4 regions of the Bacillus sp. M5A3_1b genome follow, and region 4 is predicted to be linked to each of the others. Evidence: riboswitches for the same ligand, from Rfam matches in the RefSeq annotation. Region 4 holds a riboswitch; each other region holds the start of a gene.
What was found. Region 4 has a riboswitch for S-adenosylmethionine ahead of ACLBWW_RS07935 (YezD family protein). Riboswitches for the same ligand answer to the same signal wherever they lie in the genome.
Positions count from the first base shown of each region.

Region 1 (8,298 bases), on a different contig from region 4:
TTCCATATTGTCAACAACTTTTATGACCTAGTAATAAAAGTTGGTTATATTTTTATAATCATACTTTATTCCACTAAAGAAAAAACATAGATTTTATAGGGTTTTATCCATTATGCATATATATATGCTGACATACTATAGACTCTATCTTATTCAAGAACTCTCTGTGTACACAACAAATAAACTCACCTGAATCTAGCTTTGCACAACTCCTATCTCTTCATACCGACAACACCAAAATTATATTAAAATAATTTTATCTTTCTTTTAATAAAAATAGGCTCTCTCTAAAACAGCACACATGAATTTCATATCTTATGGAAATATTAAAAGGAAAATTGTTCTAAAATCGGGAGGGTTCTATAATGACAAGCGATACATTTCCACAATTCCCATTATCTTATTGGATTGAATCTACTCAAATCCCTGCTTTTCCCCCTTTATCTGAAAATGTAAAGACAAAAGTTGCCGTTATCGGTGCCGGTATTACAGGTATTACTACTGCCTATTTACTTGCGAAAGAAGGCATCGATGTTGTTTTAATTGATTCTGGTCTTATTTTAAATGGAACGACTGGGCATACAACAGCAAAGGTAACAGCACAACACGATCTTATTTATGATGAATTAATAAATCATTTTGGTTTGGAAAAAGCGAGACTTTACTATGAATCAAATAATCATGCTCTACAATTCATAAATGAGACAGTGAAAACATATAAAATCGACTGTAATTTCTCAAATGAAGATTCATTTTTATATACAACTACTGATAATGGATTAAGAAATTTATCAAAAGAATATGAAGCCTATCAAAAATTAAATATACCTTGTGACTATGTTCAATCTCTATCGATTCAGATTCCAGTACAATCTGCACTTGTCATGAAAAAACAAGGACAATTCCATCCCCTCCTTTATTTGAAAACACTTTTAGAAAAATTTGTGGAGATGGGTGGAAAAGTTTATGAACAAACAACAGCTATTGATGTGGAAAAGGGTGATTATCCACAAATCATTACAAAGAGCGGACATCGCATCACTTGTGAATATGTTGTCTCTTGTTCACATTTTCCTTTCTATGATGCGAATAGCTTTTTCTTTACGCGAATGTACGCAGAACGCTCTTATGCTCTTGCCATTAAAGCAAAAACAGATTATCCAGGTGGCATGTATTTAAGTATTGATGACCCAAAACGTTCCTTGCGCTATACAACAAACAATGGGGAAAAATTAATTTTAATTGGCGGAGAAAGTCATAAAACAGGACAAGGAATAAACACAATGCTTCATTATGAAGCACTGTATTCTTTTGCGGAAGCAACGTTTGGAGTAGATGAAGTTCCCTATAGATGGTCAGCACAAGATTTAATCACGCTAGATAAGCTTCCTTATATCGGACATATTAACGAAAGAAATCCAAATATATTTGTTGCAACTGGATATCGTAAATGGGGAATGACAACTGGAACTGCTGCCGCTCATTTACTGAAGGACTCCATTCTAAAAGTCCACAATCCCTATAAGGAACTGTATGCACCATCACGCTTCCATGCAAATCCAGATATAAAAACATTCCTCTCCCAGAACATTGATGTTGCGAAACATTTAATTGAAGGAAAGATTGAAACCACATTACGTAAGCCAGAAGATCTCGAAGTTGGTGAAGGATCTGTCGTACATGTTAATGGGAAACGAGCAGGTGCTTATAAGGACAAAGATGGGAAATTACATATTGTCGATACAACTTGTACACATCTCGGCTGCGAAGTTGAATGGAATAATGGTGATTGTACTTGGGACTGCCCTTGCCATGGTTCCCGCTTTTCAATTGAGGGAGATGTTATGGAAGGTCCAGCAGATCAACCGTTAAAACGAGTTGATCATGAGTAAACAAATAAAGAAGTTCAACAGGAATCCTGTTGAACTTCTTTATTTGTTATAAAACCTTTTCAGATAAACTCCGACATAATAAGGGAAATATTAACATCAAATAAAATAATATATTTATCTATAAATAAAAGGAGGGAATACTATGCAAACTTCAGCTCCACCTCATCTAGAATCTACAAAAACTATCTTTTCAAGCTCTATTACAAAACTTGTTGTTTTTATTTGTTGGCTAGCCATTCTAGCTGATGGATATGATTTAGGTATTTACGGTGCCGTTCTGCCAAAGCTCCTAGAAGACAAAAGCTGGGCACTTTCACCAGCACACGCTGGTACAATTGCTAGCTATGCTTTATTTGGGATGTTTATTGGTGCTATTCTAGTTGGAACCATTACAGATCTAATTGGACGAAAATGGACGCTTATATGCTGTTTAGCACTTTTCTCCATCACAATGGGCCTTGCTGCACTTGCTCCTTCCCCTGAACTATTTGGTTTATCTCGATTTATCGGAGGAATCGGATTAGGCGGTGTTATTCCAACAGCTTCAGCACTTACTGTTGAATATTCACCAAAAAAGCGACAATCTTTTATTTATGCTCTTATGTTTACTGGCTATCCTTTAGGTATCGTGTTAGGTGCTATTTTGTCTATGTTTATGTTAGAAGATTTCGGATGGAGAATTATGTTTGGCATCGGAATGATTCCACTACTCCTCATTCCTTTCATCATTCGTTATTTACCTGAATCCATTCAATTTTTGTTATCACGTAATCGACAAGAAGAAGTGGAACAAATCCTTAATCGTTTTCAAATTGAATTCAATGCAAAAGAGGAAACTCATCAAGCCCCACCTAATATACGAAAGAAAAATGGATTTCTTACGTTATTCTCAAAAGAGTACATAAAAGCGACGCTGCTTTTTTGGATTACTTATATAATGGGAATGTTTTTAATATACGGTTTAAACACTTGGTTACCGCAGATGATGCGCCAAGCAGGATACCCTCTTGGATCTAGTCTATCATTTTTACTTATGCTAAATGTTACTGCCGCTATCGGTGCATTATTTGCTGGAGCAATCGCGGATCGTATAGGGGCTAAATTTGTTATTAGCATCTCCTATCTTATGGCAGCTATATGTATTGGACTATTAACAATTAAACCATCTGTTACAATCATTTATCTTTTAATCGGCCTTGCTGGAATTGGATCAGTCGGTATTACTCAAATATTAAATGCATATGTAACACAATACTTCCCATCCCATATCCGAGCTACCTCCTTAGGCTGGGGACTTGGACTTGGCCGAGTTGGTGCGATTGCTGGTCCTATTCTTGTCGGTATTATTATGACAATGCAATATGACTTAGCATGGAATTTTTACTTATTCTCATTCGCGGGTCTTCTTGCAGCTATATCTGTTTTCTTTATTCCTACAAAATAAAAAAAGAGCACAAACTCACTTGTGCTCTTTTTCATATACTTCAAACAACATATCTCGAAACAATGTATTTAAACTCTCAATATCAATTCCTGATCCCTTTTCAATTCCTTTTACATATTGCTGATAGTAATGAATTTGTTCTTCTAAAAATTGATTCAACACCTCAATTTTTAATCCAACATCTAATTCAGTACCTGCCTTTTTCTTTATTAACAACTGTTCAATTTCATCTAATACGCTACGTTCTAACGATAATTCTGTAATCAATCGATCGAATTCTACAGGTGGTAAAGTTGTTTTCTCCTCTAGCCACTTACAAGCTAAAATAGGACGCAATACATAAAAGTATTTTTTCAATTTTACGTTCTCACCTTGCAAAAATTCACGATAATTTTTTGAAGCCATATGTAAGTAATGATATATCGTTGCTTTTGGATCAAAGTGCTTATCACTCATTTGCTGAAGCTGTTCTGGAAAATGAGAGTTTTTCGAATAGAAAATCGGTGATCGAATCCATTCGAGTAAAGCTGGGTTTGACTTTGCGAATAACTGTAACGCCTTTTTTATATCCCATCCGCTTATATCTAAATCATCACTAATCGGATACTCAATTACATCTCGTTTATCATGAATTGATAAATACCACTCTACCGGATGCATATAAACAAATCTAACATCATAATCACTATCTTTCGATGGAAATCCCCAAGCACGACTCCCTGATTCCACTGCAAATAAAATTTTCACATCATTCTCTTGTTCAATTCTTGCTAACTCCACTCTAATTTTCTCTCTCATTTCATACCCTCTCCATTTTTTGATTATTTCCTTGGAAATTCGACAAATATACCCCTAATTTTACTACATACTAAAATAGCTGTCAGAAAATTCCCGACAGCCTACCAAAATCCTTTATTTTTTACTTGTTCTTTTCTTTTACACTAACCGCAATTCGTTCAAACTCTTTTTGAATCTCCTCTTTATATGCATCTACTTTTGAAAAATCCATAGCAGCAATATATATTCGTTCTAATTTATCACGAACTGATTTCGCTTTCGCTAAGAAAGACATCGCCTCATTCATTTTTGCTTTATATTGAATCGACACGTCACGAATTTCTGTCGCATACTTCTCATCTGTCCCTGGTGTCACAATCAAGGCATACATATCTATAATTTCATCACCTTCGCGGCTCGGAAAATATTCATGTGGTGCGGTGCTATCAAAAATTGCAAACCCTAATTCTCTTACGATAACCATATCAAGACTATTTGGATCAAATCCACAATGATATACTTCAACTTCAAATCCTTTTTCTTCTGCTGCCTTAGCTAATTTTTTAAGCATTGTTGATTTCCCAGATCCTGGGCGTCCTTTTATAAAATAACGATGTGGTAATCCCTCTGTTAAATTAGGAACAAAATCAACTGCTCCTTTCGGTGTAGCTGCCCCTAAAAACCGATGTTTCACAAGCGATTGTTTCCCGCCTTTATCTGTAAATAACTTCTGAATCAGCTGATCGGTTAGTTCATTTGCTTTATTAAAATCAATATTATTAATATATATTTTCTCCCACTCGTCATGTATAACTAGTGCCTCGTTAAAACAAGCGTAAGCAGTTTGAAAAGCCTTGCTTGCTTCTGAAACAAATCGTTCAATTTCCACCTTCTGCTTTCTTAATTTATCTGAGTCCCAAGCAACCCCTAAATTAATATACTCTTCCACAACTCCTGGCATTTTCGGCTCAATAACATGCGGTGATGTTCCATCAACAATTCCTACTTTTAACTTCGGGATAATTACACCATCAACCGATTTATTATCAGAAGAGCAGTGTAAAAATTCAATATCATATCCTTTTTCAACCCACTCGCGACCTATTGCTTTGATTAAAGAAGATTTCCCGGTCCCAGGACCACCCTTTAAAATAAATAACCTGTTTAGCCCTTTTAAATTCTCATCGTATAAATTATGAAATCCTCTAGCTGTATTTCCACCAGCGTAATAATTCAATACATTCCCTGTCACTGCACTCACTCCTTCGCAGCATTCTATTTACATAAGCTACAATATGCGAGCAACTTTATTTGGGTGAATACCTATTTTGTATTGCACGAAAAAAGGAAATGAATTACAATTTAAAAAGTAGTGAATATTCAGAAATGAAAACTTAATATGTCTTTATCAAGAGAGGCAGAGGGACCGGCCCTTTGACGCCCAGCAACCTCAGTTTATACAAACTGAATAGGTGCTAATTCCTGCAAAATGCATTGCATTTTGAAAGATAAAACGTAACTATTGTGTACAAAACTCATCTTTCTTGATTATGAAAGGTGAGTTTTTTTATTTCAAAACATATATTGGAGGTATTTAAAATGAAAGTAATTGACCTATCACAAACATTTGAAAACAATATGTCCCAATTCCCTGGAACACCAAAAATCAATTTAGGAGCCATTACAAGCGTTGAAGAGACAGGCTATCAAGTTACAGACTTTCATTCTGTCGTTCATGTTGGCACGCATTGTGATGCTCCTGCTCATTTCATTTCAGGCGCAACGACTATTGATCAATTACCCCTAGATCAATTTGTAGGCGAAGCTGTTCTTATTGATGTAACTCATGTACAAGAACGAAAAATACCTAAAGAAGTATTACACAACGCTGACATAAAAGAAGGTGATATTGTCATTTTCCATTCCAATCTCTCTACGAAATGGAATACAGAAGCATATGAGAAAGAAGCTTTTTATCTTTCTGAAGAATTAGCTGAAGAACTAGTTCAATTAAAAGTAAAATCTGTCGGTTTAGATTTCATCTCTCCTGATGAGGTAACGACAGAAACATCGCCAATTCATCACATACTACTTGGGAATAATATTTATTTAATCGAAAACTTAACCAACTTAGATGCAATTAACACGAAACGTTTCTTTTTCTCAGCGGCACCTTTAAAAATTAAAGATAGCGACGGTGCTTTCGCAAGGGCATTCGCTGTAATTTTTTAAACAAACTATACAAAAAAGCAAAGATCATCACTGACCTTTGCTTCTATTTTTTTTATTTAAACTAAGAAAGAATTGCTCGACACGAGGACGTAACCAAGCTAAATAATCTTTCTCTTTCTTCTTTGTACAAGCTATTTCTTCCCCATCTACCATTCCGACAAGCTCTAGCTCTAACAGTTGCCTCGTAAATGCTAACATATTTATTTCTTCATCTGGATACTCTTCTTTTAATTTCTCCTCAATTTCCCCCAATAAAAAACCGTCACGCATCATTGCCAATGCATCAATCCAAAGTGGCGGCATTTCATATTTTTCTCCTGTAATTGTATCTTTTACAATATAATTCTTTTGCTCTTTTCGAAATTGAATCGTGTGTAAACATACAGTCGAATTTAATGTTAATTCCATCATACCACCTCTTTCATAATATCTGCATAGAAAAAAGGATGCGCGTGCACCCCTTCTTTCTCTAACACTACCGAACCGTTACATGAATAACAAATCTCATGTCGATATTTTCCTCCATTATAAACGAAGTATTTTATAAAAAAAACCCTTCTTGAAACATTTTATAAAATGTTTATATTTACACAACAAGAACACTTTTCTGAAAAATATTTTTCTCTAGCACATTATGCTGTCGGTAAAAAAATTTCCTCTTTCGTTCCTATTCCCATGCTACTTTGAATCGCGATACTTCCTTGATGTTCCTCAATGATTTTATATGTAATCATTAACCCCAGTCCCGTACCATTCTCCTTTGTTTTGTAAAAAGCTTTACCGATTTTCTCTAACAAATCCGTTAATTTTTTTAAATACTTTAAAAGCTTCTCTTTCCTCATATATCAAGCTTTTAAATTTGTTCATATAAATACTCCTCATACTCAATACAAAAGCCCTACATATTATCTCCTTAAATTATAAGTATGAAATTGCTTTCAGGGTAAGATGTAACCTTATCATACGAAAAGGAAGGAGATTTCCCCTTCCTTTTCGTCACAACTTATATCCATCTTACCCGATCATGTAGCAATCCATCCGTAAAGTCATTTCCGCCCACTACAAAATCCTTCATATATAAATTCAAATATTCCCCGTACTTACTCTCTGTATTTAATAATAATTCCTCTACATAATAGGCACCTTGTTTAAAGTTATCGAACAGTAAACTACACAAGCCAGCATAAATTCCGCATCCTACTTGGAAGTAAGTCGCATTCGTTTTATATTTATGAAAAACTTGACTGCTATTCATCACGTTATACATATATGTCTCACTATTTTCATAAACGAGTAATACACCTACTAGATCCTCGCCGGCAATCTCTTCTTCGGCTGGATTAAATACTTTACGCTTCCAACTCCATAAATCTTCTACTTGATCTAAGTTCTGTCTAATTACATTAGTCGTATACTCATTAATTCGGTAAAGAAAACCCACTTCCATATTGAAGTTTTTTCCTAAAATTAAAACTTCCTCATGTGGCATTAAACAGCCATAAAACTCTTTCTCTCCTAACTTTACTTTATACTCTGAAGCATATACATCTTCATAAAAATAAAGAGGACGATGATGACTCATATACATCGGATAACTCCATATCGCTTCGTCTAGAAATCGCTCTACTGCCCATGAAGCATAAAGTGTATGAGGCTTTATAAGTGCTGTATCATTTAAAAATGACGTATCATGTTCTACTATATAACATGCTCTTGGCTTTTCTTTTGGACGTTCCTTCATAAGTTCAACAACCATCCATTGAACAACACCTGGATTCATACCTGAGCCTATAATTGCTTTTGTATTTGTAAATTTCTCTTTCTCCTTCTCAAACCTCGTATATCTTTCCGTAAGCTGAAAACCGATTAAACTATCGTCCTGATCTACTTCCTCATTTTCCAAAGCTGAATTAATATAACAAATTCCAAGTTCATTACAACAACTTAATACTC
Region 1 is NZ_JBKEZY010000012.1:74,748-83,045, reverse strand. Features, by position in the region: gene ACLBWW_RS25070 (FAD-dependent oxidoreductase) at 366-1,892, shown strand; gene ACLBWW_RS25065 (MFS transporter) at 2,035-3,336, shown strand; gene ACLBWW_RS25060 (nucleotidyltransferase domain-containing protein) at 3,352-4,134, opposite strand; gene ACLBWW_RS25055 (PRK06851 family protein) at 4,256-5,365, opposite strand; SAM riboswitch class I at 5,516-5,628, shown strand; gene ACLBWW_RS25050 (cyclase family protein) at 5,713-6,345, shown strand; gene ACLBWW_RS25045 (hypothetical protein) at 6,373-6,753, opposite strand; partial or broken gene ACLBWW_RS25040 (ATP-binding protein) at 6,978-7,139, opposite strand; gene ACLBWW_RS25035 (S-adenosylmethionine decarboxylase related protein) at 7,349-8,298, opposite strand, start outside.
Region 1: linked by a shared signal. The riboswitch ahead of ACLBWW_RS25050 (cyclase family protein) and the one ahead of ACLBWW_RS07935 (YezD family protein) in region 4 are both predicted to bind S-adenosylmethionine.

Region 2 (8,298 bases), on a different contig from region 4:
CCTTTTTCCAAACATGTGTAAATGAAGCTCCTGAATGCGACCTTTACATTTGTTATATTGGCAGTGATTATTTCAAAGAAACAGCCGTAATTGCCTGCGCGTACTCTTTAGCCAAACAACAGCAACTTACTGGTTATATCGTTTTAACAAATTCGGCTGCTCCCATGAAAAATATATATACGCTCGCTCACGAAGTCGGTCATATTTTATTTACAAGACGTGTTCACGGAAAACTTACTCACGCAGATCCTCATTCCCTAACTGGCTCGGAGCACCATCCTTCTCCAACAAATCTTATGTACCCTATCGTACCTCGTCCTGAAAATGTTCATATTCAGTCTCTATTGACGAACGAACAAAAAGCACTCTCTTTACAAAGCTCTTTATTGCAAAGAAAAAAACAGTAACTGTCATGTTACTGTTTAAAATAATTTATTCCAATTAACAAACGATATACCGGCTGCTAGAAATAAAAAGAAGCAACTAAACATAAATGTAATACCTCTAAAAATCCCTATATAATATTTCTTTGGAAATAATTTTTTGCATATCCAAAGCAGCCCTTTTCCTATTAAACCGAAGAAAAAAACATAACCCGATGTGTCATCTAATAAAGTATCGAAATAATCATCGTGTACCTTTTTCGAAAATGCAGTATATAGCCCCAAAATCGTTAAACCTAAAAATATAGTAGACAATATACCTAGAAATATACTTTGCATGTTTGTTCCTCCTTAATAAAAAATTCAGCTCGTTCACTAGTAATATAAAACTAACTTATAGTCTTTTTCTCCTCATTTTTCAAAGACCATCGCATTAATACATATAAACTACCGTACAGAAGTAAAGGTTCTAACATTCCCCAGTATGGATTTTTCTCTCCCAATCCTTTAAATACAAACATAATGAATAGCGGGACAATAACAGCTAATATCCCAATCCAGCCAAGTATGTACGCTTCCCCAATTAACAGTACTAACAGGATAACTCCAGCTAGTATATAACTTTGTATAGTCGTTAATTGTAATACAGGTGTCCCGTACCATTTATTCAGAAACATTAATAATACTAGTAATAAAATTGGTAACAAAGATGCTACATAAAGAATGCTAAATTCTTTTATTTTGCTCTTAAATGATGACATTTTAAAAGCAAATATAATTCCTACAATCGTAATCATTAAAACAATTGGGTATCCAATCAATTGTACATTTGTTAATGTAAATTCATGATTTGGACTTTGAAATAAGATATTTGTAAGTAACCAATATCCGCCTATCCCAATTATCATCCCTAAAATACTCTTTATACTCCCACCTTTATCCTTCTCCATCTCTTTCGCCAATTCTTCCGCATACTCTTTTGGTGAATCACCAAATATATCCGTTACCGTCTTTCCCTCTTTCTCACCTTCTATTAAATGAAGTTCTGCATCTTCTAGAAAAGCATCCACATCTTCTTCTTTCATTCCTTTTGTTATTAAATATACTTTCGTATCGATTAAAAACTTTTCTCCTTCTTTAGAAATTTGCATGATAACCCCTCCCTTATTTAACCACTTCTCTTCTATTCGTCTTCATCATAATTTCAAGGAAAATTAAAATAAACAAACTTCCGTATAAACATATAATTTGAAATAACATTGGCACGAGATCTTCTGATGTAAATGTTTTAAACAGTAACATAATCGAAAGTGGAATAATTAAATATAAGTTTTTAAACCATCCTTCAAAATATATATTTATCGCTACTGTGATCATAAAAATAGCTCCGGCTAATATATAACTTTGCGTTTGGGTGAATGTAAACGTTTTGGTAGGATAGATTACATCTAATATCGTAACAGCCCCCATTAAAAACATTGGCGCTACCATAACTAAAAACCACATAGAAAACCACGTTTTTGTAAAGCTTGTTACGAAGGTCATTTTGCGAAGTAAAAAATTAGGACCTATAACAACTAAAATCAATGACAAACTATACCCAACGCACTGAATAAGCGACATCTGTAATAATCCGTTATTCACTATTAGGATAGAAGCAATAATCCAAAACGATACGATATTCATTACTGTAAAACCAATTTGCTTCCACGTTTCCTGTCTATCCTTTTCCATCACTTTTACAAGTTCATTTGCATATTCTTTCGGTGAACTTCCGAAAATATCTTCTACACTTTTCCCATCACTCTCACCCTCGATTAAATGAAGTTCTGCATCTTCTATAAAATTTTCAATATCGCTTTCTTTCACACCCTTTGCTGCTAAAAATAATCTCATTTCTAATAAAAACTTTCGTGCTTCACTTGATAACATTATTTTTTTCTCCCCTTCCCCTCAAGTAGACGCTCTACACTACTTTGCATCGCTTCCCAGCGATCCATAAATTCATTAAGTGCTTCCTCGCCTTTTTCTGTTAATGTATAATATTTTCGCTTTGGGCCAGATGGAGATTCCTTCATTACACTTGTTATTAATCCTTCCTTTTGCATTCGTATTAATAACGGATAAATACTTCCCTCACTCGCCATAGTAAAGCCATACTTTGCTAGTTTTTCACTCATTTCATAACCGTATATTTCACCTTCAGAAATAATAGCAAGTAAGCATCCTTCTAAAATCCCTTTCAGCATTTGACTTGTCGACATAACTCAAATCCTCCCACTATCTTGTTTTACAAGATAGATAAGCGTAAGTATCTTGCTTTACAAAATAGTATAGCAGAGACTATTTTGCAAAACAAGATAGCTAACAATATTTTTCCAAATCTTTGCAGGATTTTTATTATCCCCTCTCTAAATAGAGCAATATGAGAACTTTATTAGGAAGGGATGTTTTTCATCATGGTTACAAATCGAGTTGTTTTTTTAACAGGCGCTGCAAGTGGTATTGGTTATGAAATGGGAAACGCTTTTGCAAAAGAAGGTGCAAAAGTTGTCATTACTGATCGTCTTGAAGAACGTGCAAAAGAAGCTGCTGAACATTTACAAAAAGAAGGCTATCAAGCTATCGGTTTAAAATGTGATGTTACATCTGAAGAAGAAATTACCGCTGCAATTTCTCAAACCGTTACTCATTTCGGTTCATTACATATATTAATTAACAACGCAGGAATGCAACACGTTTCACCAATTGAAGATTTTCCAACTGAAAAGTTTGAACTACTTATTAAAATTATGCAAATCGCTCCTTTTATCGCAATTAAGCATGCCTTCCCAATCATGAAAAAACAAAAGTATGGCCGAATTATTAATGTAGCCTCCATTAATGGCCTCGTTGGATTTGCAGGAAAATCCGCCTACAATAGCGCGAAGCATGGCGTAATCGGATTAACAAAAGTTGCCGCTTTAGAAGGCGCTACTCACGGAATTACCGTTAATGCGCTTTGTCCTGGTTATGTCGATACCCCACTTGTACGTAATCAACTACAAGATTTAGCTACTACACGAAATGTACCACTTGAAAATGTTTTAGAAGATGTTATTTATCCACTTGTACCACAAAAACGCTTATTGCAAGTACAAGAAATTGTGGATTATGCTATGTTTTTAGCGAGTGAAAAGGCAAAGGGTATAACTGGGCAAGCCGTTGTTATCGATGGTGGTTATACTGCTCAATAAAGTGACGGCTTTTACTGCCCATTAATACGGGGTAAAAAATAAAGTTTGCTCAAGAAGAGCAAACTTTATTTTACTTTGTATCGCGAGGACCTTCCTACTTTAGTAATTGTTTAGGGAGTTTCTCGATTGCAACAATTACCCCATCTAATTTACTTTCAATACGATGGAGTAAATATAATGTTACAACAATCGGAAACCCTACATTACCTACTATCCTGATCCACTCTTCCATCTTTTCCGCCTCCTTCCATTATATAAATAAGGGAAAAGAAAACATTTAGGCATAAAGTGAAACTTTAATCAGTGGGGGTTTTCTTCATCCCCCACTGATTATTAGTTGAACCAATCGGGCTTTTACGGGCAGTTGACCCCCACCTAACTTCTTTGCTTCCGCTGAATTTTGAGGTGGGGGTCTTACCGCCCGTTAATGCGGGATAAAAAAACAAGCTATTATGTATTAGCTTGTCTTTCAAATAACGATGCAATTTCCCGTTTATAATCTCCGTGTATGATGCCTTTTTCAGTAATAATACCTGTAATTAATTCATTCGGTGTTACGTCAAATGCAGGATTATAAACATCAGTTCCAATTGGCGCCACTTGTTTTCCAAAAATTTTCGTAACTTCGGTTTCATCTCTTTCTTCAATAACAATTTCTGTACCTGTTTGTTTCGTAATATCAAACGTAGATAACGGAGCTGCAACGTAAAATGGAATATCGAAATAATTTGCTAATATAGCTAAATTCATTGTTCCGATTTTATTTGCTGTATCTCCATTTGCGACAATTCGGTCCGCTCCTACAATAATCGCGTTTATTTCTTTCGTTTGAATAGCATGAGCTGCCGTATTATCGGTAATAAGTGTTACATCAATATTTGCCTGTTTTAATTCCCAGGTCGTTAAACGCCCGCCTTGTAAAACCGGTCTCGTTTCACACGCATACGCATGTAAACGTACACCTTTTTCTTTCCCAATATAAAACGGTGCTAATGCAGTACCATATCTAGCAGTTGCAATGCTTCCAGCGTTACAAATTGTTAAAATGTGATCACCATCTTTAAAACATGTTAATGCATGTTCTCCAATACTCCGGCATACTGCTTCATCTTCTTGCTGAATGAGAAGCGCTTCTTCTTCTAATTTTTTTTGTGTTTCTTTTATTGTAGTAATTTCTCGAATTGATTCTCTCATGCGATCGATTGCCCAAAATAAATTGACTGCTGTTGGGCGTGACGTTCCTAAATAATTACAATCTCTATTAAACTTCTTTTGAAATTCTTCCATATGTACAGTATTATATTTTTTTGATGCAAGTGCCAAGCTAAATGCAGCTACAATTCCAATTGCAGGTGCTCCTCGTACTTCTAGCATGACAATACTTTTCCATACCTCTTCAATCGTCGTTAATGTTTTGTATTCTGTACTATGCGGCAACTTTGTTTGATTTAATACTGCAATGGCATCACCTTTCCAACTGACAGATCTCGGAACAGTAACAATTGTACTCATGCTTTTATCCCTCCAGAAACTGTCTGTTGAAATAATGTTCGGAACAGTTGAATATCAGCACTCTTAGATTCATATTTTATTAGTTCTTTACCTAAGGATAACGCTTGTTTCTTAGCTTGAATTCTCGTTTCTTTATTTGCTATTCCATCTAAATCAGCTACATGCGCTAAGCCAATTGTTCTACGGATAAGCTCACATCCGGCAAATCCAATGGCATCTGTAAAAATATTTTGCAAAATAATTGGCAACCATTGTTTCTCTTTCGTATATGCTTCTACACCTTCTCCAATCCATAACTTCGTAAAAGCTTCTACAAAATAACTCCATGTTTTCTCAATATGGAAAAATAGCACACTTCTTTTTTCCTCTTCACGGGATAGTGCATTTAATAATAAATTTGCAATAAATTGGCCAAGATCAAATCCAAATGGACCATATGTTGCAAATTCTGGATCAATTACTTTCGTTTCAGCAGGTGATGAAAAAATACTACCAGTATGTAAATCACCATGAATAAGCGCTTCTTTTCTTGTTAAGAACTTATATTTATACTGTGCTACTTTTAATTTTAAATTTTTGTCACTCCACAGTTCATCCACCGCTAGTTGTAACTCTGGTTCATAATCATTCGTATCATAATGACTAAACGGATCTGTAAACACTAAATCTTCCGTGATTTTACTAAGATCTGGGTTTACAAATGCACCTTCTAGTACCCTTTTCTCTTCTGATTGTAAACCGAAATCTGAAGTATAAAACAACACATGTGCTAGAAAGCGACCAATATGTTGGGATAAAAGCGGGTACTCCTCTCCATCTATTAATCCTTTTCTTGCAATTGTTAGCCTTGATAGATCTTCTATGACTGTTACTGCTAACTCTTCATCATGACTGTACACTACCGGCACATATTCCGGCACATACTTCGCAAAAATTTGTAATGCTTTACTTTCAATCGTCGCTCTTTTTATAGACAGTGGCCAGCTCTCACCAACTACTTTCGCATATGGCAGTGCTTGTTTTATTATAATAGACTTCTCTCCATCATCTAATTTGAACACGTAATTTAAATTTCCATCTCCAATTTCATGACAAACTACATTTGCTTTCCTTTCAAAATAACCGTGTTCTTTCGCATATTGTATAGCTGTCGTTTCAGTTAATGAATAATATCCCATCGTCTTCTCCCCCTTTTTTAATTCAGAGGTTTTTCTGACGTAGAAAAACCTCTTTCCACAAAGAAAGAGGTTTGAAGTTTATCTTCTCCCCTCTTATCTGCCAGAAAGGTTTACTTTCTGCTGGAATTAGCACCGTGCCTTTTGGCGTAAATAAACGCCCCATTTCACAATGGTATTACGGTCGGTTGCTGGGCTTCATCGGGCCAAATCCCTCCACCTGCTCTTGATAAGAGTTGTATAATTTTTTGAATTTTTAACTTTATGTTGAAGACTATACCAAGAATAAAAATCACTTGTCAACATTTTATTTGTATAATTCTGGACGACGATCTGCAAAAACTGGAATTCCTTTGCGTACTTCTTTAATTTTCTCAAAATGAAGCTCTCCAAATAAAATTGATTCTTCTTCATTCGCTTCTACAACAACTTCGCCCCAAGGATCGACAATTAAAGAATGACCGGCAAACTCATTATTCGGATCCTTTCCTGCCCTATTACATGCAACAACATAACACTGATTTTCAACTGCTCTTGCTTGCAATAACAAACGCCAATGCGCTAAACGAACCAATGGCCATTCTGCTACAACAAATAAAACTTTTGCACCTTTCGCAGTATGAACGCGCATCCACTCTGGAAAACGAATATCATAACAAATTGTGCCGGCGCACTCTACATCATCTAACTTAAATTCACCTGTACTATTTCCAGCGATTAAATATTTATGTTCATCCATAAGCTGAAATAAATGCACTTTACTATATTCATTGACCAGTTCTCCTTCCTTGTTTACCACATACATTGTATTTGTAACACCTTGTTCTGTTTGCTTCGCTATAGACCCACCGACAATATGTACACCATATTGCTTCGACCATTCTTTCAGCTTTTCTTTCGTTTGCAATCCATCCCTATCTGCAATTTCAATAAGCCTCGTTAAATCATATCCCGTTGTCCATAGTTCTGGTAAGACAATCACATCTGGTCTTTCCTTCATCGCTTCGCTTATTTTATTTTTAGCATTCTCAATATTCTTTTCTACATCTCCAAAGACAATATCCATTTGAATACATGCGACTTTCATTTTGTCAGCCCCATTCTTAATTTTTTCTTTACAAAATACTGGAAAGATTATATCATTTGTCACTAGAATTGTAACAACTTTCAAAAGAGGTGGAAAGTATGAAATTATTTCAACCTTCTGAGATAGTAACATCATTGCCTACACAATTTTTTGCTTCACTTGTTGCAAAAGTTAACAAAGTCGTTGCAGCTGGTCACGATGTTATTAATCTAGGTCAAGGTAATCCAGATCAACCAACACCGCAGCATATCGTAAAAGCTTTACAAGATGCTGCTGAAAAGACCATTCATCATAAATATCCGCCATTTCGCGGACACGAAAGTTTAAAAGAAGCCGTGGCAACATTCTATCAACGCGAATATGATGTAGTAGTAAATCCAAAAACAGAAGTTGCTATTTTGTTTGGTGGAAAAGCTGGATTAGTAGAATTACCACTTTGTTTTACAAACCCTGGTGATACTATTCTCGTTCCAGATCCAGGCTATCCAGATTATTTATCAGGAGTTGCTTTAGCAAAAGCACAATTTGAAACAATGCCGCTTATTGCAGAAAATAATTTTTTACCAGATTATACAAAAATTGATGCCACTACCGCTGAGCGTGCAAAGTTAATGTTTTTAAACTATCCAAATAATCCTACCGGTGCTACTGCATCAAAAGGTTTCTTTGATGAAACCATTCATTTTGCTAATGAACATAATATATTAGTCGTTCATGATTTTGCTTACGGTGCTATTGGATTCGATGGTCAAAAACCTGTTAGTTTCTTGCAAGCAGACGGTGCTAAAAATACAGGTATTGAAATTTACACTCTATCGAAAACTTTCAATATGGCTGGATGGCGCATCGCTTTTGCTGTGGGGAATGAAAGTGTGATTGAGACAATTAACTTATTACAAGATCAT
Region 2 is NZ_JBKEZY010000001.1:344,412-352,709, forward strand. Features, by position in the region: gene ACLBWW_RS01705 (hypothetical protein) at 1-407, shown strand, start outside; gene ACLBWW_RS01710 (hypothetical protein) at 423-722, opposite strand; gene ACLBWW_RS01715 (DUF1129 domain-containing protein) at 773-1,534, opposite strand; gene ACLBWW_RS01720 (DUF1129 domain-containing protein) at 1,548-2,315, opposite strand; gene ACLBWW_RS01725 (PadR family transcriptional regulator) at 2,315-2,647, opposite strand; gene ACLBWW_RS01730 (3-hydroxybutyrate dehydrogenase) at 2,843-3,619, shown strand; gene ACLBWW_RS01735 (YvrJ family protein) at 3,714-3,851, opposite strand; gene mtnA (S-methyl-5-thioribose-1-phosphate isomerase) at 4,070-5,131, opposite strand; gene mtnK (S-methyl-5-thioribose kinase) at 5,128-6,309, opposite strand; SAM riboswitch class I at 6,400-6,542, opposite strand; gene ACLBWW_RS01750 (carbon-nitrogen family hydrolase) at 6,614-7,477, opposite strand; gene ACLBWW_RS01755 (pyridoxal phosphate-dependent aminotransferase) at 7,492-8,298, shown strand, end outside.
Region 2: linked by a shared signal. The riboswitch ahead of mtnK (S-methyl-5-thioribose kinase) and the one ahead of ACLBWW_RS07935 (YezD family protein) in region 4 are both predicted to bind S-adenosylmethionine.

Region 3 (8,298 bases), on a different contig from region 4:
ACTACAGGTGCTAAGAATCCATGGATGACTAAACGTTCTGCTTCGCGTTTTGGAATACCACGGCTCATCAAGTAGTATAATTGGTACGGATCTACGCGGCCTACTGAAGCTGCGTGACCTGCCATTACATCATCTTCGTCGATTAAAAGAATTGGGTTTGCATCACCGCGAGCTTTTTCATCTAACATAAGAACGCGAGAAGATTGTTGTGCATTTGATTTAGATGCACCGTGTTCAATCTTACCAATTCCGTTAAAGATAGATGTTGCACTATCTTTTTGTACACCGTGTTTTAAAATCCAACCTTCAGAGTGTTTACCGAAGTGAACAACTTTAGTTGTAAAGTTTTGTGTTTGGTTACCACGACCAATTGTTACTGTTTTTGTATCAGCATATGATCCGTCGCCCATTAAATTCGTAACGTTCTCTGAAATTGTGTTTCCGTCATTCATAAGGCCTAGAGCCCAATCAATGCGGCCGTCGCGTCCAACAATTCCGCGTCGGTTAACGTAAGTTGTTACGTCTTTTGCTAATAGATCAACCGCACCAAATTTCACTTGTGCGCCTTGTTCCACGATTACTTCTGCTACGATATTTGCAATACCTTTAGCATTTTCATTTGCAACGTAGTTTTCTACATAAGTTGCAGTACTGTTCGCATCAGCTACGAATAATACGTGGTTATATACGTTAGCTTCTTCGCCGTCTACTAAGAATACAGCTTGAAGTGGAGTTTCAAGAACAACGTTTTTCGGAACATATACAAATGCACCGCCGTTGATTAATGCAGCATGAAGTGCAGTTAAACGATGCTCGTCTACCTTCACGCCGTCTTTCATTAAATACTTTTGTAATAGTTCAGCATGCTCTGTTGCAGCTGTTACGATGTCTGTAAAAATAACACCTTTTTCTTTTGCTTCGTCTGCTAAAGAAACGAATGCAGTTGTACCAGTACGTTGTACTAATACACTGTTATTTTCATCGATTAAGTTTTTCACTGCTTCTGGAAGCTCTGTTAAAGAACTTACAGGCTCTTGCTTAGCAGCGTCGCCTTTTCCGATAAAGTCCCATTTTTCAATTTTCGTTTTATCAGGCGTTGGCATTGGAAGTTCAGTTGCTTGTGCAAGAGCTTGTAAGCGGAACTCAGTCAACCAAGCAGCTTCGTTTACTTCGCTTGCGCGCTGACGGATTGTTTCTTGATCGAAAGGTAATGTACCGATTGTCATGTTTATGCTCCTCTCTTACGCTTCTTGCTCTGCTGTTTCGTCTTCAATACCTAATTCTTTTTTAATCCAGTCGTAACCTTCAGCTTCTAGACGTTGTGCAAGCTCAGGGCCACCAGATTTAACGATACGACCGTTCATCATAACGTGAACGAAGTCTGGAGTGATGTAGTTTAATAAACGTTGGTAATGCGTAATCATTAGGCAACCGAACTCTTCGCCGCGCATTTGGTTAATACCTTTAGATACAACTTTTAATGCATCGATATCAAGACCTGAGTCGATTTCATCTAAGATTGCGATTTTTGGCTCAATCATCATTAATTGAAGAATTTCGTTACGTTTTTTCTCTCCACCAGAGAAACCTTCGTTTAAGTAACGTTGTGCCATTTCTGGATCCATTTCTAGGAATTCCATGTTTTTATCTAAAGTACGGATAAATTTCATAAGAGAAATTTCATCGCCTTCTTCACGACGTGCGTTAATTGCAGAACGTAAGAAGTCAGCGTTTGTTACTCCGCTAATTTCACTTGGATATTGCATTGCTAGAAATAGACCTGCTTGTGCGCGCTCATCTACTTCCATTTCTAATACATCTTCACCGTCGATGATGATGCTACCTTCTGTTACTTCATATTTTGGGTGACCCATAATTGCAGAAGATAAAGTTGATTTACCTGTTCCGTTAGGTCCCATAATTGCGTGGATTTCTCCACCTTTTACTTCAAGGTTTACACCTTTTAAAATTTCTTTACCGTCGATTGATACGTGTAAGTCTTTAACCGTTAATGTAGAACCAGCCATCTCAATACCTCCATTAATCCTCTATATACATTTTAAAAATTCCTAAAACGTTCATATTCTCATTTTATTCTCATTCTAATTTTATATCAAATAAAATGATATCGCAAACGACGAAAAAAAGTAACAATTTTTTCACAAATGTATATAAGTATTTCCCTTGCATCTTTATATAATACACCTTTCTTCTTATTTATATAAAGAAAAAAGGACTGGTAATTTTCCAGTCCTTCCCTTATATTTATTCACTTACCGGAAGTACAGCACCTTTATATTCTTTATTAATAAAATCTTGAATTTCTTTTGAATGCAGTACTTCTACTAGTTCTTTAATTTCTTTTTTCTTCTCGTCACCTTTACGAACTGCAATAATATTTGCATACGGAGAGTCCGATCCTTCAATCGCAATTGCATCCTTTGTTGGATTTAATTTCGCATCAATTGCATAGTTTGAATTAATGAATAAAGCATCACCTTCATTATTTTCATATAGCTTCGGTGAAAGTCCCGGTTCTACATCTGTTTTAAACTTTAAGTTTTTCGGATTTTCTACAACATCTTTTACTGTTGCTTTAACAACATCTACACCGTCTTTTAATTTAATAACGCCACCTTTTTGTAACAATGCGAGCATACGGCCACGCTCCGCTACGTTATTACTCATAATAACTGTTCCGCCATCTGGCAATTCTTTTAAACTTTTATACTTCTTAGAATAAATGCCCATTGGCTCTAAATGGATTTTTCCTGCGTTTACAATTTTATATCCCTTTTCTTGAATTTCTTTATCTAAGTAAGGAATGTGTTGGAAGTAGTTCGCATCAATTTCCTTATCCGCTAACGCTTTATTCGGCAAAACATAATCCTGGAACTTTTTAATCTCTAATTTAATGCCCTTTTTCTCTAGTATCGGCTGTGCCTTTTCTAAAATAACAGCGTGCGGCACGTTAGAAGCTCCCACAACAAGCTTATTCTCTTCTTTCCCTCCGCAAGCAGCTAATGTAAATACAGACAGCGCTGTAACAACTGACAATAGAATCTTTTTCATATGATGTCCCCTTCTCCCCTATAGTTATGTAGTTATAAAAAAGGCTGGCATACACCAGCTCTTTTCAGCAATTATTCTTTTACAGGAACAACCGCTCCTTTATATTCTTTATTAATAAAGTCTTCGATTTCTTTAGAATGCAATACTTCTACAAGCTCTTTAATCCCTTTTTTATCTTTATCACCTTTACGAACCACTAATACGTTTGCGTATGGAGAATCATCACCTTCAATTGCAATTGCATCTTTTTCTGGATTTAATTTCGCATCAATTGCATAGTTCGAGTTAATTAAAACAGCGTCGCCTTCTTTATTGTTATACACTTGTGGTAACAAACCAGGCTCGATATCCGTTTTGAACTTTAAGTTTTTCGGATTATCTGCAATATCTTTTGGAGTTGCACTAACTGGATCTACTCCGTCTTTAATTTTTAAAATGCCTTCTTTTTGTAAAATTGCTAAACCACGTCCATGGTCAGTAACGGAATTACTCATAATAATTGTCGCCCCGTCTGGAAGTTCTTTTAAGCTCTTATATTTTTGAGAATATACACCAATTGGTTCCAAGTGAATTTTCCCTGCTATTTCAAAATCATATTTTTTATCTTTCATTTCTTTTTCTAAATACGGAATGTGCTGGAAGTAGTTTGCATCTAAATCCTTATCCGCTAACGATTTATTTGGTAACACGTAATCTTGGAACTTTTTCACTTCTAATTCAATTCCTTTTTTCTCAAGTAACGGTTTTGCCTTTTCTAAAATTTCAGCGTGCGGCACGTTAGAAGCCCCCACAACTAGTTTCTTTTCATCTTTATCTTTCCCGCCACAAGCAGTTAACCCCAAAATAGAAGTTGAAATAAGTGCTGTAAGTAATAATTTTTTCATTTGAAACATCCTCCTGTTTTTTTATTATCGTTTATCTATTCGAGTCGTTACACTATCACCAATCCACTGAATGAAAAATACCACTAGTAATACACAAATTGTCGCAACGATTGTTACATCGTTATTTCCTCGCTGGAATCCTTCTAAATAAGCAAGTGTTCCAAGGCCACCAGCACCAACAACCCCCGCCATTGCTGTATAGCCTACTAAAGCGATTGTTGTAACCGTAATACCAGATACTAATGCTGGTAACGATTCTGGAATTAATACTTTCAAAATAATAGTGCTTGTTTTTGCTCCCATTGCTTTTGAAGCTTCAATTACACCTTTATCAATTTCGCGAAGTGCAATTTCAACCATTCTCGCGTAAAACGGTGCCGCTCCAATAATTAAAGCTGGCAGTGCTGCACTCGCTCCAAGAATTGTTCCAAGCAGAATCTTTGTGAATGGGATTAATAAAATGATTAAAATGATGAACGGTATCGAGCGGAAAATGTTTACGAACGCTCCAATCGCCGTGTTAACCGATTTGTTTTCCCATAAATTATCTTTCGCTGTCATAAAGAGTAACAATCCTAAAATTAGTCCTAAAACAAATGTGGCAAGAGCTGCGATTGCCGTCATATATAACGTTTCACCAGTTGCTTCTAACATTTGATTCCAATCAATATTTGTGAGTAACTTATCCATGTGCAATCACCTCCAGCTCTACTTGATCTTGATGTATTCCCTCTATTGCTTGCTGAATCGCTGTTTCCTCACCATTTAAATGAACAACTAAACTACCGTAAGATCCGTTATTTGTTTGGGCGATGTTTCCTTGCAAAATGCTAACTTCTATATCACTGCGTTGCATTAATCTTTGAAGTACTGGTCTTTCTACAGCTTCACCGATAAACTGCAAACGAACTACTTTACCATCTGGATACTTTTCAATTAAACTTTCAATCGTTTCATTTGTATCTTCAGAATCCGTTAACTGCTGTACAAATCGCTTTGTAATGTCTTTCTGCGGATTGCGGAATACATCAAGTACTGGACCCGTTTCTACAATCTTCCCTTTCTCCATTACCGCCACTCGATTACAAATCTTTCGAATCACGTGCATCTCGTGTGTAATGAGTACAATTGTTAAACCGAGACGCTTATTAATATCTAATAATAAATCTAAAATTTGATCTGTCGTTTCTGGATCAAGAGCTGATGTCGCTTCATCACATAAAAGCACTTGTGGATTGTTAGCTAATGCTCTTGCAATACCAACGCGTTGCTTTTGTCCTCCGCTCAGCTGAGATGGATACGCGTCCCCTCTTCCTTCTAATCCAACAAGATGAATTAACTCATCCACTCGTTTTCTTCTCTTCGCCTTATCAACACCTGCAATTTCAAGTGGGAACTCGATATTTTCGCGTACAGTTCGTGACCAAAGTAAGTTGAAGTGCTGAAAAATCATTCCGATTTCTTGCCTTGCCTTACGAAGTTCACTCCCTGTAATTGCTGAAATCACACGATTTGCAATTGTAATTTGGCCAGAAGTTGGCTTCTCTAACTGATTGAATAATCTGATTAAAGAACTTTTCCCAGCGCCACTATATCCGATTACACCAAATATTTCACCTTTGTCTATTTTTAAATTGGCATTATCTACAGCAGTGACATCACCGCTTTTTGCTTTATATATTTTCTTTACATTTTCTAACAAGATCATGATGTTCACCCCTTTTTTTGTTTAAAAAGCGTAAGCGGCTCGTTTAGAACAAGAGGACGCCCGAATCCCTGACGTAGAGGCGCTTTTTGCCTCATAGGAAGGGATGAAACGACCGACTGTTCTAGCCGCTGAAGCTAGATTTTTGGTCGACTCCGCAATTTTTTATTTTTAATGCGTGTAGTCCACCGTTATCACTACTTTTATTGTTTGAATGTCCTCCACATTCAAACAATAAAAAAACCTTTCTGCTTTAGAGAAGCAGAAAGGTTTATATGCGTATATAACAACATTATCCCTCTCTCTCATCTCTCAAAGCATTTGCTTTGCAGGAATTGGCACCATTTCAACATAAGTTGACGGTTGCCGGGCTTCACAGGGCACAGTCCCTCCACCTCTCTTGATAAGAGAAATCAGATTACATTTTCGTCTGATTTGTAATTTATGAAATTGTCTATATTTTATGAATTGAATTGTATCAATATCCACACACTATGTCAACAGAAATTTTCGTAAAAAATGAAACTTCAGAATTTTAAGCACCTACTGACATCGGTTTACATATATGAAACATCGATTCAACTAATAGCATCGTTCGATACGTTCCCGAATATTGTACACGTCCATCGTTCATTAGTGTTTGCAATCGTACATTTCCGTTCACCAATTGTTTTACATCTTCCTCATCTACACAAACGATTTGCTCCGTTCCTCTTTCCTCATGTAGCAGCTCTATATAATCTCTTGAAATTTGTAACGAACAACTTTCATCTCCAAAGCGGAAATTAACAGTTTTTTCTCCTTGTCTTAAAAGCGGCTCTAAATGATATTGACCATTAGCGTAATTTACAAATGATTGCAGCAAAGAATATAATTTCACCCTAAATCACATCCTTCATATCACTTTCTATTACACATACCATTCCCTCTCACTAAAGAGCAATCCTGTTACTTTCGCTCGACAAATACTGTAACCACCCTGCATCTCGACATATTTCCCGAGAAATATGTCGAGGCGGCAAAAACTTTGCCGCCTACTTTAATTCCGTATATAAATATTCAACCGAATGAAATGCATATATCTTCTTCATGAGTGTCCCATTTTCAAAAACAAGTAAACACGGTACACTTTCGATTCCATACTCTTTCGCTAAATGCGGAGCATAATTTAAATCTAACATTCCAATTTTCAATTCTTCAATTGTCAGCTCAACAACTGTTAACATCTTTTTTGCTAATTGGCATGTTCCACACATTGGAGTATATACATATAACACTGTTTTTTCTTCGTTCTCTATTAGGGCTGTAGCTTCGGCTCCTGTCCAATCAATCACTTCTATCATTCCTTACCGTAAATATTCTGTATAAACGTCAATGTCAGCTCCCCATAATACATTTGCTAAGTGTGAAGATGGCGCAGTTGCCACTTCTCGGTACGAGCGATCAATGTAAATATGCTCTGCTTGCGGAAATTCTTTTCGAAATTGCTTCCTTAACTTTTCTCCAGCATCATCAGCATCAACTAGTACATACACTTCCTTATCAAAAAACTGATCAATGAGCTCATCCATTTTCGATAAACCAATTGTACCATTTGTACAAACAATTTCCACCGGTTCACGAATAATAGATTCAATCTTTCTTCTATCTGATTTACCTTCTACAATAATGACTTTTTCTACATAAATCATATGTCATCACCCGATCACCATATACTATACAACCTTTAACTTAGTATATAGTATATTCGTTATTTTCATGTTGTTTCCTGTTTATTTTTGCAAAAGAAAAGCAGAAGCGGCTCGTTCAGATTGTGAGGGGGATGGAGCTTCTGACGTAAAGGCGCTTTTTGCCTCGTAGGAAGAAGCGAAGCCACTGAGCAATCTAGCCGCTGGAGCTGGATCACAAAGAAAAGCGCAAGCGGCTCGTTCAGATTATGAGAGGGATGGAGCTTCTGACGTAAAGGCGCTTTTTGCCTTGTAGGAAGAAGCGAAGCCACCGAACAATCTAGCCGCTGGAGCTGGACAATACAGAAAAGCGGAACCGACTGTTTAGCCCTGTTGGCTAAGGTTCTTTCGCACAGAAGACGCTTTTTGTCTTCTCGTGCGGAAGGTTCTTAGACATGAAGGGCTAGGAGGTGGAGCTGGACAATGAAAAATTAAACGAAATCGTTTTTTCAAAAAACACTCTCCTACACGATAATTAGTATATGATTCTACGTTCATTATTTTACACAAAATAAAAAAGGACAGCACAAAGGCTGTCCTTTAGTCGACTATAATTAGTCTTGGTTTGTCATTTCTGCATATTTTTCTGCAGTTAATAACTTCTCAACTTGGCTTGCATCAGAAAGTTCAACTTTAACCATCCATGCACCCTCGTATGGAGATTCGTTAACAAGTTCTGGTTGGTCACTTAATTCTTCGTTTACTGCTACAACTTTACCACTTACAGGTGCGTATAACTCAGAAACTGTTTTAACAGATTCTACGCTTCCGAATGGCTCGTCAGCTTCGATTGTTGCACCTACTTCAGGAAGTTCAACGAATACGATATCGCCTAGCTCACCTTGTGCAAAGTGAGTAATACCGATAACAACTTCATTACCTTCAGTTTTTACCCATTCGTGTTCTTCAG
Region 3 is NZ_JBKEZY010000003.1:82,758-91,055, forward strand. Features, by position in the region: gene sufD (Fe-S cluster assembly protein SufD) at 1-1,226, opposite strand, end outside; gene sufC (Fe-S cluster assembly ATPase SufC) at 1,242-2,027, opposite strand; gene metQ (methionine ABC transporter substrate-binding lipoprotein MetQ) at 2,266-3,072, opposite strand; gene metQ (methionine ABC transporter substrate-binding lipoprotein MetQ) at 3,144-3,956, opposite strand; gene ACLBWW_RS10155 (methionine ABC transporter permease) at 3,981-4,646, opposite strand; gene ACLBWW_RS10160 (methionine ABC transporter ATP-binding protein) at 4,639-5,664, opposite strand; SAM riboswitch class I at 5,964-6,071, opposite strand; gene ACLBWW_RS10165 (hypothetical protein) at 6,197-6,541, opposite strand; gene ACLBWW_RS10170 (thioredoxin family protein) at 6,696-7,004, opposite strand; gene ACLBWW_RS10175 (toprim domain-containing protein) at 7,008-7,352, opposite strand; gene gcvH (glycine cleavage system protein GcvH) at 7,943-8,298, opposite strand, start outside.
Region 3: linked by a shared signal. The riboswitch ahead of ACLBWW_RS10160 (methionine ABC transporter ATP-binding protein) and the one ahead of ACLBWW_RS07935 (YezD family protein) in region 4 are both predicted to bind S-adenosylmethionine.

Region 4 (7,522 bases):
ATTCACATATCGGATCACAAATATTTGAAACGGCCGGCTTTGTGCGAGCGATTGAAGTTCTTCGTCAATTTTTAGAAGAAGTGAGAGAGCGAACAAACTATGTAGTAAAAGTGCTAAATGTAGGCGGAGGATTCGGAATACGCTACACAGAGTCAGATACACCATTAACTCTTGAGACATATGTGCGAGCTGTAACAAGTGCTGTGAGGGAACAATTTACAGTATGTAATTATCCCCTGCCAGAAATATGGGTTGAACCAGGCCGTAGTATTGTAGGGGATGCTGGAACGACAATTTATACAGTCGGATCTGTGAAAGACATTCCTGGTATTCGGAAATATGTATCAGTGGATGGTGGGATGACTGATAATTTAAGACCTGCTTTATATAACGCTCGTTATGAAGCGATGTTAGCGAATCGAGGGAATGATGAGAATGAGGAACTTGTCTCGATTGCTGGGAAGTGCTGTGAGAGTGGAGATATGTTAATTTGGGATATCACTCTACCGAAAGTTGCTTCAGCCGATTTATTAGCAATTTCTTGTACAGGGGCATATGGATACTCGATGGCGAATAATTATAATCGGATTCGTAGACCAGCTGTCGTCTTCGCGAAAGGCGGCACATCACAAATTGTTGTAGAGCGTGAAACATATGAAAATATTATTGGGAACGATCGCATACGTATTAAAGAACTTGTGTGAATGGGAAAAAGGAGTTGTTCGGATGGGCAATTCCTTTTTTATAAAATAAAATAATTAAAATATATCGGAAAACTAGGATTGAAAAAAATCAGAATTGTGATAAAATACAAATACAAAGCTTATCAAGAGAAGCGGAGGGAACTGGCCCGAAGAAGCTCGGCAACCTGCTTATAGAAAGCAAGGTGCTAAGTCCAGCAAAATGGAATCCATTTTGAAAGATAAGGTAAAATATATTACCGAACAGTCTTTTCGAAATGGGAAAGATTTTTTTTATGAATAAAAAGGGGGGCTGTTCGCGTGAGCGTACGGGAACATTTTGAGGAAGTATCTGAGAAAATTCAAGCGATGCTTGCTGATATGAAATATGGTTCAATTACAATTGTTGTGCAAGATGGGAAAGTCATTCAATTAGAGAAAAGTGAAAAGGTACGTTTAAAGTAAAAAGCGCTGACTAGAAAAACTAGAGGCGGTTTTAACCTATTATATTAGGTTAAAACCGTCTTTTTGCTTTTACAGGGGGAAAGAACATGTTGACGTATGAAACGTGGGAAGAAAGTAATGTTTCATTTTCAGAAGAAGATGAAACGAAAGGCGCGCTATCTGTATTAAGTTGGGCTTATAAAGAATATAAAAATGAAATTGTATACGCATGTAGCTTCGGAGTGGAAGGGATGGTATTGCTGCATCTTATAAACCAAGTAAATCCATCTGCTAAAGTTGTATTTTTAGATACGAATGTTCATTTTCAAGAAACGTATGAATTAATTCAAAAAGTGCGGAAACGATTTCCTTCATTAAATATTATAGAAAAACAGCCGGAACTTACGCTTGATGAACAAGCGAAGTTGCATGGTGAGAAATTATGGGAAAGTAATCCGAATCTTTGTTGTGAAATTAGAAAAATTTTACCGTTAGAAAAATCATTGGCAGCGGAAAAAGCGTGGATATCGGGCTTAAGGAGGGAACAATCAGAAACACGTAAGCATACAAAGTTTATAAATCAAGATCATCGCTTTCAATCTATTAAAGTTTGTCCACTCATTCATTGGACGTGGAAAGAAGTGTGGCGATATGTATACAAACATAGCTTACCGTATAACCCGCTGCATGATGTTGGATATCCAAGTATTGGGTGTGAGAAGTGTACGTTACCTGTAGGTGAGGGTGGCGATTCGAGAGATGGTAGGTGGTCTGGGAAAGTGAAAACAGAATGTGGTCTTCATTACCAATAAGATGAATTTGAAAATAAAGCTAAGAGAGGAAATAGAAAATGAGTACAAGAAACGAATTAATAAATCGTATAGACGAGACTTACGACGTATCACAAATCGAAAAAGAAATTGAACTAGACAACATTGCGTTAAGTGATTTAGAGCTATTAGCGACAGGGGGATATAGCCCACTTACTGGTTTTTTAGGAAAGAAAGATTATGATTCGGTCGTAGAAACGCTTCGCTTAGCAAACGGGAGCATATGGAGTATACCGATTACATTACCAGTAACAGAAGAAGTAGCAGAGAGTCTAAAAGCTGGAGAGGAAGTAAAACTTGTTAATGCTGAAAATGTATATGGTGTCATTCAAATAGAAGATATTTTTGTGCCTGACAAGGAAAAAGAAGCGTTACTTGTGTATAAAACGACGGATGAGGCTCATCCAGGAGTGAAAAAATTATATGAACGACCGAACGTTTATGTCGGGGGAGCTATTATTCTTACAAAACGCTTTGAAAATAATCCGTTTCCTTCTTATCATTTAGATCCAATTGAAACGAGAGAAGCATTTAAAAAACGTGGTTGGAAAACAGTGGTTGGATTTCAAACGAGAAATCCGGTACATCGTGCCCATGAATACATTCAAAAATCTGCCCTTGAAATTGTAGATGGTCTCTTTTTAAATCCACTCGTTGGGGAAACGAAGTCGGACGATATTCCTGCTGATGTAAGGATGGAAAGCTATGAAGTATTACTTCAAAACTATTATCCGAAAGATCGTGTCTTTTTAGGTGTATTTCCTGCAGCAATGCGTTACGCAGGACCGAGGGAAGCGATATTCCATGCAATAGTCAGAAAGAATTTTGGATGCACTCACTTTATCGTAGGGCGTGATCATGCAGGAGTAGGAGATTATTACGGGACTTATGAAGCACAAGAAATTTTTACAAACTTTACAGTGGAAGAGTTAGGGATTACACCATTATTTTTTGAACATAGTTTTTACTGCACGAAGTGTGAAGCGATGGCTTCAACGAAAACATGCCCACACGGAAAAGAGGATCATGTCATTTTATCAGGTACGAAAGTAAGAGAACTATTAAGAAACGGTGAGGTTCCGCCGAGTACATTTAGTCGTAAAGAAGTAGTGGAAGTGCTAATTAAAGGTTTGAAAAAAGAAGTAGTAACAGAATAAGGAGAGAGTGACATGGATACGAATATTACTTGGCATACAGCATCTGTTTCAAAAGATGAGAGAAGAGTAAGAAATGGGCATCATAGTTTTGTAGTTTGGTTTACTGGTCTATCAGCTTCAGGTAAATCTACGGTGGCGAACGCGGTTGCTCGTAAACTATTTGAAAAGAATATTGGAAACTATGTATTAGATGGAGATAATGTACGCCACGGTTTAAATAAAGACTTAGGTTTTTCTGAAAGTGATCGTATGGAAAATATAAGACGGATTGGTGAAGTGGCGAAGCTATTTGTAGATCAAGGTACTGTTGTTCTTACAGCGTTTATTTCACCGTTTCGAGTAGACCGAAAACAAGTTAGAGATCTATTAGCAGCAGATGAGTTTATAGAAGTGTTTGTAAAATGTCCAATTGAAGAGTGTGAAAAACGTGATCCAAAAGGATTATACAAAAAGGCAAGACAGGGTGATATTAAAGAGTTTACTGGTGTTGATTCACCGTATGAGGAGCCAGAGAAAGTAGAGTTAATTGTAGAAACGCACAAGTATTCTATTGAAGAATGTGCAGAACAAATCGTGAAGTACTTACAACAGCGTAGTTTTATATAGGGGGATAAAAAATGAGTTATGAAAAAGTATGGGCTAACAATGAAAAATTAAATCAGACTGAGAAAAATAAATTGAAAAAAGATGGATTGGAAATCTTTAATGATATTCCTTACTATGCAGAAAATGGCTTCGAATCTATTCCGAAAGAAGAGTGGGACGCATTCAAATGGGCAGGGTTATATTTACAAAGACCGAAAGAAGCTGGATATTTTATGATGCGTGTAAATATACCTTCAGGGATTATTACGAATGCACAGGCAGAAGTGCTTGCTTCTATCGCTGAGGATTATGGGCGTGACGTAATAGATATTACGACAAGACAGGCGATTCAGTTTCATTGGTTAGAAATTCATCAAATTCCAGATATTTTTAAAAGATTAGCAAGAGTTGGGTTATCTTCAGCGGGGGCGTGTGGTGATATAACGCGTAATATTACAGGGAATCCACTTGCTGGTATTGATGCAAATGAACTGTTTGATACAACGGGTATTGTGAAAGAGGTATATGATTATTTCCAACATAATGAAGAGTTTTCTAACTTACCGCGTAAATTTAAAATGTCTATTAGTTCTAACATTTATAATTCAGCAAACGCAGAGATTAACTGTGTTGCATTTACACCTGCAACGAAAGAGATAGATGGTGAGAAAAAAGTTGGTTTTCATATAAAAGTAGGCGGTGGATTATCAGCCCGTCCATATTTAGCTGATGAATTAGATGTATTCGTTTTACCAGAAGAAGTGAAGGCGGTAGCAATTGCGATTGCTACGATATTCCGTGATTTTGGATACCGTGAAAAACGTCATTTAGCCCGTTTGAAATTTCTAGTTGCAGACTGGGGAGCAGAGAAATTTAAAGAGAAACTAATAGAGTATATAGGACCATTGCAAAGTAAAGGAGAAAGTGCTCTCAAAGGATGGAATGCGGGATACTTTTATGGTGTTCAAGATCAAAAACAAGATGGACTAAAATATGTAGGTTTTAATGTGCCGGTAGGACGTCTACATGCAGAAGAAATGTTTGAGATTGCAAGAATTGCTAAGCAGTATGGAAATGGACAGATTCGTACATGTAATTCGCAAAATTTCATTATTCCGAATGTTCCGCCAGAAAATGTAACAGGTTTACTAAATGAGCCGTTATTTAAAGCCATATCAGCAAGTCCTAAATCATTTATTGGTCATGCGGTTTCCTGTACCGGTATTGAGTATTGCAATCTTGCTTTAGTAGAAACGAAAGAAAGATTACGCAAAATCGCAGAGTACTTAGATACACAAATTGCGCTCGATGTTCCAGTTCGTATTCATATGGTAGGATGCCCGAATTCATGTGGGCAACGTCAAATTGCTGACATTGGATTGCAAGGGGTGAAAATGAAAACGAAGGAAAAAGGAATTGTTGAAGCATTTGAAATATACGTAGGTGGAACGCTGTTAGATGGCGGTGCTTATAACCAAAAGTTAAAAGGGAAAATAGATGGTGAGGATCTATCTGATGTACTTGCATCATTTATAAGCTATTTCAAAGAGAATAAATTACCAGCTGAAACGTTTTATGATTTTGTCGGCCGTGTTGGTGTAGAGACATTACAAATAGCGTTAAATAACGTGCTAGAAGAAGTAATAGCGTCTTAGGAGGGACAATATGGATTTATATCGATTTGAAGCTGTGTTAGTAAATAGTATTGTTCCGATTGTTGTTGTTGCTCAAAGTGAAGAACAGGCATTTAAGCTCGCGGAGATAGAGCTTGAAAAGCATTTTTTACCGTTACCAGAAGTAAAGGAGATTTCTCTATTTGAAAAAAAGAAGATTCGAAAAGGTGCAGCATTTGTTATTCATGAGTAGGAAAAAGGTAATACGAAATAATGAAAACTTCCATTCGTATATAAGGATGGAAGTTTCACTTTAATAGTAGAAATGAGGAGAGATGATGGGGAAGGTTTATATCGTTGGTGCAGGTCCTGGTGATCCAGATTTAATTACTGTGAAAGGGTTGAAATGTATTGAGAAGGCAGATGTTATTTTATACGACCGTCTCGTGAATAAAGAGTTACTTTCCCATGCAAAGCCTGAAGCGGATTTAATTTATTGCGGAAAACTACCAAATTATCACACGATGAAGCAAGAGACGATTAACACGTTTCTTATTAAATATGCGAAAAAAGGAAAAGTTGTAACGAGGCTTAAGGGTGGCGATCCATTTGTATTTGGTAGAGGAGGAGAAGAAGCTGAAGCGTTAGCAAAGCAAGGTGTACCATTTGAAATCGTTCCTGGTATTTCAGCTGGGATAGCTGCTCCTGCTTATGCTGGCATTCCAGTGACACATCGTGATGCAAGTGCAAGTTTTGCTATTGTGACAGGGCATAGGAAAGAAGGTGCTGAAGAAGAAGTGAAGTGGGAAAATTTAGCGAAAGGTGTAGAGACTTTAGCTGTATATATGGGGGTTAGCAATTTACCCTACATATGTGAACAACTGATGAAGCATGGAAAAGACAAAAGTACACCTGCTGCTATTATTGAACGGGGAACGACATCAATGCAGCGCACAGTTGTTGGGACGTTAGGAACAATTGTGGATGTTGCAAAAAAAGAACAAATTCAAAATCCGAGCATGATTGTAATTGGAGAAGTGGTCCGTTTTCGAGAAAAAATCCATTGGTTTGAGAAACAGACAGAAAGTACCTATCAAGTAAGTGGAGTGTTATAAAATGAAAGCCATCTTATATATATGCCATGGAAGTCGTTTGAAAGCAGCTAAAGAAGAAGCGGTTGCATTTATTACGTCATGCATGAACCGTGTAGAGGCAAGTATTCAAGAAGTTTGTTTTTTAGAGTTAGCGAGCCCAACGATTAATGAAGGGTTCCGTACATGTGTGAAGCGTGGTGCTACAGAGATTATTGTTATTCCAGTTTTTTTATTAGCGGCAGGTCATGTGAAAAAAGATATACCGCTTGAATTGGAAAAGTTAAATAATCAATTTTCGAATGTTAAAGTGACCTACGGTAACCCGTTTGGTGTATCAGAAACACTTGTGAAATCGGTGTATAGTGGAAGTGGCATTGAACAGGAAGATAAGAATGAAGTGACGCTACTTCTCGTAGCAAGAGGGAGTAGTGATCCTGAAGTATTAAGAGATATAAACTGGATTGCTTCTTTATTTCAACATGAAGAGAAAATTAAAAAAGTAGAGGTTTGTTATTTAGCGGCTGCCGAGCCGAAATTTGAGGAGAAGTTAAAGGAAGTTGTTGAACGAAAAGAAAAGAATATCGTTGTACTGCCTTACTTATTATTTACAGGTTTACTTATGAAACATATTGAAAAAGAAGTGCGCCAATATGAGTTGGATGAGATAAAAATAAGTCCGTATTTAGGAAAGAATGAAGCATTTCAATATATGTTAATTCAGAAAACGAAGAAATTATTGAAGGGAGATCAATATGTATCCACTTACAGTGCGAGTTGAGAAGAAACGTGTTGTTGTCATTGGTGGAGGAAAAGTCGCGGGATTCAAAATTATTCCTTTACTAAAACAAGGTGCGGATATAGTTGTGATAAGTCCTGAATTGGATGCGAATTTAGTGAAACTAGTGGAAGAAAAGCAAATTCGTTGGTATCAAAGGGAGTATGAAAAAAGTGATATTCAAGGTGCTTTTTTAGTTGTTGCAGCGAGTAGTGATGCCGTATTAAATGAACAAATTGCTGAAGATAGCGCAGAAAATCAATTAGTAAATGTTATTACGAACCCGGAAAGTGGCAATGTTCATTTTCCGGCGGCGATTCATCGTGGATTATTGAATGTGGCTG
Region 4 is NZ_JBKEZY010000002.1:333,801-341,322, reverse strand. Features, by position in the region: gene lysA (diaminopimelate decarboxylase) at 1-704, shown strand, start outside; SAM riboswitch class I at 821-929, shown strand; gene ACLBWW_RS07935 (YezD family protein) at 1,002-1,145, shown strand; gene ACLBWW_RS07930 (phosphoadenylyl-sulfate reductase) at 1,232-1,936, shown strand; gene sat (sulfate adenylyltransferase) at 1,975-3,111, shown strand; gene cysC (adenylyl-sulfate kinase) at 3,124-3,717, shown strand; gene ACLBWW_RS07915 (nitrite/sulfite reductase) at 3,729-5,351, shown strand; gene ACLBWW_RS07910 (DUF3906 family protein) at 5,362-5,562, shown strand; gene cobA (uroporphyrinogen-III C-methyltransferase) at 5,648-6,424, shown strand; gene ACLBWW_RS07900 (sirohydrochlorin chelatase) at 6,426-7,181, shown strand; gene ACLBWW_RS07895 (NAD(P)-binding protein) at 7,156-7,522, shown strand, end outside.